Linked DNA regions of Flavivirga spongiicola. The protein of the gene in region 1 interacts with the protein of each later gene in a pairwise test. Links are inferred from orthologs where the notes say so. Each region holds a gene or a part of one and is shown on either strand. Other genes may lie near its edges.

Region 1 (3,295 bases):
GCCTCAGAAGGTTGAGCTCCTTTAATACTCGACAATATGTCGACTGTCATAATTTTACTCATGGTTTCATTTATTAGATTAATAAAAAAAGCCTTCCAAATTTGGAAGGCTTTATATATATTTAAACAATAACCTTCCGATCCTAAAAATTAGGATTATTGAAATTATTATTGTTGTTATTTATTGTCATAATACTTTATCTGTTGTCAAATATATATAGAATAAATTTACTAAACATCATTTTTCATGATCTAATATTTTTATTGTCAAATTAATAAAAAACTTAAAATTAATTTATTAGTTCTACAATAATTATTCATTTAAGTTTAATTCTTGACAGAATATTTTGTTGTTATAAATGGGAAAAGAAGTTTTTTATTTATTTGAATTTCTTTTCTAAGATTTATTTTTTAGTATAAATAGTTGTTAGAAATTAATATAGCTTGCCTTGAGCAAAGTTGAAACTTATCCTCTAAACGATTTTAATGTTTTCTAATTTTAACAATCATGTAAAAAATAGTTGAAATCCATTTTAAGGTGCTTTTTAGTCGATTTAAGGAGTTTTTTAGTAATTAACAATTGTTGATAATTATTGTATAAAGTCTCTAAAATGCTTTTTAAAGGTAGGTTGATTTCGTATATTTGTTAGTATCCAAAGAATGATGCATTAGCGTCATTTTTTTATGGAATAAAATCAAGTTTTAACTTATAGATAAATAATAATATGAGTCAAGAAAAGGAAGAGTTTAATAAGCACAATTATTCAGCTGATAGTATTCAGGCTTTAGAAGGTATGGAGCATGTGCGTATGCGTCCATCCATGTATATTGGAGATGTTGGAACAAGAGGTTTGCACCATTTAGTATATGAAGTAGTTGATAATTCTATTGATGAAGCATTAGCGGGTCACTGTAATAATATTACTGTGATTATTAATGAAGATAATTCTATTACTACTGAAGATGACGGTCGTGGTATCCCTGTGGACTTACATAAAAAAGAAGGTGTTTCAGCACTTGAGGTTGTCATGACTAAAATTGGTGCTGGTGGTAAGTTTGATAAAGATTCTTATAAAGTATCTGGTGGATTACACGGTGTGGGTGTAAGTTGTGTGAATGCCCTATCAGAACATCTAAAAGCAACTGTATATAGAGGAGGTAAAATCTACGAACAGGAATATGAACGTGGAAAAGCCATGTACCCTGTAAAATCTATTGGTGATACAGATAAAAGAGGAACCACGGTTACTTTTAAGCCAGACTCTACTATTTTTACTCAAACCTTAGAGTATAGCTATGATACTTTAGCAAGCCGTTTGCGAGAACTGGCTTATTTAAATAAAGGGATTACAGTTCATTTAGTTGATAAAAGATCTAAAAAAGAAGATGGCGAATTTGAAGGAGAGACGTTTCATTCTGAAGAAGGGTTAAAGGAATTTATCCAATATTTAGATGCCACCCGAGAACCTTTAATGAAAGATGTTATTGCGTTTGAAGGTGAAAAGAATGGTGTGCCAGTTGAGGTTGCTATGATTTATAATACATCTTATGCTGAAAATTTACACTCTTATGTAAATAATATCAATACCCATGAGGGAGGAACACACCTTTCTGGATTTAGACGTGGATTAACACATACTTTGAAAAAATTTGCGGATGGTTCTGGAATGTTGGATAAGTTAAAATTCGATATTGCAGGTGATGATTTCCGTGAAGGGTTAACAGCAATTATTTCTGTTAAGGTTCAAGAACCTCAATTTGAAGGACAAACAAAAACAAAGTTAGGAAATAGGGAAGTGTCGGCTTCTGTAAGTCAAGCGGTTTCTGAAATGCTTACGGATTATTTGGAAGAGCACCCAGATGATGCAAAAACCATTGTTCAGAAGGTGATTTTAGCAGCTCAGGCACGTCATGCTGCTCAGAAAGCACGTGAAATGGTTCAGCGTAAAACTGTTATGTCTATTGGAGGGCTACCTGGAAAATTATCTGATTGTTCTGAACAGGATCCTGCAAAATGTGAAGTTTTCCTTGTTGAGGGAGATTCGGCGGGAGGAACAGCCAAACAAGGTCGTGATAGAGCTTTTCAAGCCATACTTCCGCTTCGTGGAAAAATATTGAATGTTGAAAAAGCTATGCAACATAAGGTATTCGAAAATGAAGAGATTAAAAATATATTTACAGCACTGGGAGTTACCATAGGTACCGAAGAAGATAGTAAAGAATTAAACCTTTCTAAATTACGTTATCATAAAGTAGTTATTATGTGTGATGCCGATATTGATGGTAGTCACATTGCAACTTTAATTTTAACATTCTTTTTTAGATATATGAAAGAATTAATAGAGAATGGGCATATATATATAGCAACACCTCCCTTGTATTTAGTTAAAAGAGGTGCTAAAAAACAATATGCATGGAGTGATAAAGAGCGTGACGAAATTGTAGCTGAGTTTGGAGACGGAAGTAAAATACAGCGTTATAAAGGTCTTGGAGAGATGAATGCAGAACAGCTTTGGGATACTACTATGAATCCTGAGTTTAGAACGATGCGTTTAGTACAAATAGATAATGGCACAGAAGCCGATAGGATTTTCTCTATGCTAATGGGGGATGAAGTGCCACCTCGTAGAGATTTTATTGAAAAGAATGCTATTTATGCTAATATTGATGCCTAATTAAAAAGCAAAATAAGTTTAATTTTTTAATACCCCTGATATTTTATATTAGGGGTATTTGTTTTTAAGAACGTTTTTTTAAACGATTGTTTTTATCCTTTGTATCATATTCAACTGTTTTAATGTTTTGAAGACAATATGTTTATAAATAGTTAGCGTTGCTATTTTTCTTAATTATTCTGTCAATATGTAACTTTGGTTTTTTAGAAATTCTAGATCTATTTGTGTATTATTCTATCAACAGTACCTATTGATACATCATGTTTTTGCTATACCTTTAATTGTTTCCAAACTTAAAAATCATTTAACAAATAGTATACTTAATTGCAAAAACACAAAATGATTGTGCTATTATTTTATCTTAATAAATTTGCGCATTTCATATAAATTCATAATTTTACGTGTGCGCACACGATCCTGTGATTTAAAATAATTTATTTTTATAAAACTATGATACAATTAAAGCCAAAACTATTTTTTATAATGAGCCTTGTTCTTGTCAACTTTATAGGTGTCAAAGCTTATTCACAGGCACAGGAAGGTGAGTGGGTGACACTTTTTAATGGACAGAATTTTGATGGATGGAAACAGTTAAATGGAACCGCTAAATATATAATAGAT
Region 2 (3,454 bases), on another replicon or contig:
TTCTAAAAACGTGGTTTTTAAAGCGCGCTCTGCTTGCCTGGTAAGATGTAAGTTCTTTTTTTGATTAGAAGTTACGGCAATATTTGAGTTTGCAGGGCTTAATATTTCAACTTTACGTCTCAAATGGTTTAAATCAATATCTAAAGCATTCAATATATTAATGGCTTTACCACTGCCGTCACGCAAAAGCCCAAGCATTAAATGTTCAGTGCCAATAAAATCATGGCCTAACCTAAGTGCCTCTTCTTTGCTATATGCAATTACGTCTTTTACTCTTGGGGAAAAATTATCATCCATAATCGTGTCCTTTCTGCATTAAAAATACTAAAACATTTTACTAAAGGCAAAAACTATACCTTAAATTGTCTGTAAGTTGCTAATTGACGAAAAAAACTTTATAATATCAAAACTTTTATGAGCATACTTATTAACTAAAAAACAACCTTAAATTGTTAATAAAAAAAACATGAAAAAGTATGCTTAATAGTCTTACTATGACTGATGAAATTCTTATATTAGCACGTTTTGAAATACTTATAAAAACTAAACTAAATTTTATATGACAGAAGGAGAAAAATTGATTCCTATTAATATAGAAGATGAGATGAAATCGGCTTACATTGATTATTCAATGTCGGTCATTGTGTCACGTGCTTTACCAGATGTAAGAGATGGTTTAAAACCAGTTCACAGACGTGTGCTTTATGGGATGCATGAACTGGGTGTTAGGGCTAATACGGCACATAAAAAATCCGCAAGAATAGTTGGAGAAGTTTTAGGTAAATACCACCCACATGGTGATACGTCTGTTTATGATGCTATGGTTCGTATGGCTCAAGAATGGAGTTTACGTTATATGCTTGTTGACGGGCAAGGGAATTTTGGTTCTATAGATGGAGATAGTCCTGCGGCCATGCGTTATACGGAAGCACGTATGCGCAAAATATCTGAAGACATGTTGGCAGATATTGATAAAGAAACAGTTGATCACAAATTAAATTTTGACGATACTTTACAAGAACCTACTGTGTTGCCGACACGCATTCCAGGGCTTTTAGTTAATGGAGCGTCTGGGATTGCTGTAGGTATGGCTACTAACATGCCTCCGCACAACTTAACCGAAGTCGTTAACGGTACGATTGCTTATATAGAGAATAATGATATTGAAATCGATGAGTTGATTACGCATATTAAAGCTCCCGATTTTCCAACAGGCGGAACTATTTATGGTTACGATGGGGTTAAAGAAGCATTTCATACAGGTCGCGGCAGAATTATGATGCGAGCTAAAACCAATATAGAAGAGGTTAATGGGCGTGAGTGTATTATAGTTGATGAAATTCCTTATCAAGTGAATAAAGCAGACATGATTAAGAAAACTGCTGACTTGGTAAACGATAAAAAACTAGAAGGTATTTCTACTATTCGTGACGAATCTGATAGAAATGGCATGCGTATTGTGTACGTTTTAAAACGTGATGCTATTCCAAACATAGTATTAAATAAACTCTTTAAGTATACAGCTTTACAGTCTTCATTTAGTGTGAATAATATTGCTCTAGTAAATGGACGTCCACAGTTGTTAAACTTAAAAGAATTGATTCATTATTTCGTTGAGCATAGGCATGAAGTTGTTGTAAGACGAACCACTTATGAATTACGAAAAGCGGAAGAACGTGCTCATATTTTAGAAGGATTAATTATTGCTTCGGATAATATTGATGAAGTTATTGCAATTATCAGGGCATCTTCGAATGCTGATGAAGCACGTGAAAACTTAATTAAACGTTTCGAACTTTCAGAAATTCAAGCCAAAGCTATTGTTGAGATGCGTTTGCGTCAGTTGACAGGTTTAGAGCAAGATAAATTACGTTCGGAATATGAAGCCATCATGGAAACGATTACCGACCTTAAAGATATTTTAGACAAGAAAGAACGTCGAATGGATATTATTAAGGAAGAGCTGGAAGTTGTTAGAGATAAATATGGAGATGAGCGTCGTTCGATTATCGAATATGCTGGTGGTGATTTAAGTATTGAAGATATGATTCCTGATGAAAAAGTGGTGATTACCATTTCTCATGCGGGTTATATTAAACGTACATCACTTACAGAATATAAAACTCAAAATAGAGGAGGCGTAGGTCAAAAAGCATCTACGACTCGTAATGAAGATTTCTTAGAACATTTATTTGTAGGGACTAATCACCAGTATATGTTATTCTTTACACAAAAAGGAAAATGTTTCTGGATGCGTGTTTATGAAATCCCTGAAGGTAGTAAAACATCAAAAGGACGCGCTATTCAAAACTTGATAAATATTGAGCAAGATGATAAGGTAATGGCCTTCATTTGTACTCAGGATTTAAAAGATGAAGATTATATTAATAGTCATTATGTGATTATGGCTACTAAGAATGGTCAAGTTAAGAAAACCTCTTTAGAGCAGTATTCACGTCCTAGAACTAATGGAATTAATGCTATTACTATAAAAGAAGATGATGTACTTTTAGAAGCTAGATTAACAACTGGTACTAGCCAAGTCATGTTGGCATTAAAATCTGGAAAAGCAATTCGTTTTGAAGAAGCGAAAACAAGACCTATGGGACGAGGCGCTTCTGGAGTTAGAGGTATTAGACTAGCTAATGACAAAGATGAAGTTATAGGAATGGTAACTATCGAAAACCCACAAGAAGAATCTGTACTAGTAGTTTCTGAGAACGGTTATGGTAAACGTACCTATATTGATGATCCAGAAGATGGAGAGCCAGTATATAGAATTACAAATAGAGGAGGGAAAGGCGTTAAAACCATTTCTATTACAGAGAAAACGGGGAATTTAGTAGCTATAAAAAGTGTAACAGATAATGATGATTTAATGATTATTAATAAATCTGGTATTGCTATACGTATGGTTATAGCAAATTTACGAGTTATGGGAAGAGCCACTCAGGGCGTTAAACTAATCAATTTAAAAGGAAATGATTCTATAGCCGCAGTTGCTAAAGTAATGCATGATGAAGATGAAGTAGAAGTCGAAGACTCTGAAACTATTGAAAACACTGATAATTTGGAGGATGGCACAACTCTTGATAATAATGATGACGATAATAATACCGAAAATTAATAATAATATTTTATAAAATGAGAAAACAGTTAATTATAGCTTTGACCTTTTCTGTAAGCGTATTTGCATTTGCGCAGAAAAAAGAGCTGAAAACAGCAGAAAGAGCTATTAAAGGAACAAAGTATGCAGAGGCAAAAACAGCTTTAAAACAAGCAGAAGCATTAATGTCTAATATGGACGATAAGGCAAAATCAAAGTTTTATTTTTTAAATGGAGAAGCGTTGTATGCAGGAGGTGCAGGATCAATAGCCGATATAGATGCTGCTTTAGTTAACCTAAGTAAAGTTAAAAGTGGATATACCGCTGAAATTGATCAATTAAAGCAAG

The links.
Region 2: the proteins of gyrB (region 1) and gyrA interact in binary tests that used the Escherichia coli proteins (3 or more experiments, as listed by UniProt). The link is inferred for Flavivirga spongiicola from one-to-one orthologs.

Annotation. Positions count from the first base shown.
Region 1 is NZ_JAUOEO010000001.1:931,280-934,574, reverse strand. Bases 245-3,199 are described here. They hold gyrB (DNA topoisomerase (ATP-hydrolyzing) subunit B), read left to right. Parts: upstream 245-724; coding sequence 725-2,674; downstream 2,675-3,199. Other genes in these bases: Q4Q47_RS03425 (3-keto-disaccharide hydrolase), read left to right, coding at 3,125-3,199. Also shown: Q4Q47_RS03435 (hypothetical protein), read right to left, coding at 1-62; more of Q4Q47_RS03425, read left to right, coding at 3,200-3,295. UniProt on the Escherichia coli protein: DNA gyrase negatively supercoils closed circular double-stranded DNA in an ATP-dependent manner to maintain chromosomes in an underwound state.
Region 2 is NZ_JAUOEO010000002.1:171,151-174,604, forward strand. The notes cover bases 230-3,343. They hold gyrA (DNA gyrase subunit A), read left to right. Parts: upstream 230-559; coding sequence 560-3,127; downstream 3,128-3,343. Other genes in these bases: Q4Q47_RS20770 (ATP-dependent Clp protease ATP-binding subunit), read right to left, coding at 230-297; Q4Q47_RS20780 (tetratricopeptide repeat protein), read left to right, coding at 3,145-3,343. Outside these bases: more of Q4Q47_RS20770, read right to left, coding at 1-229; more of Q4Q47_RS20780, read left to right, coding at 3,344-3,454. UniProt on the Escherichia coli protein: A type II topoisomerase that negatively supercoils closed circular double-stranded (ds) DNA in an ATP-dependent manner to maintain chromosomes in an underwound state.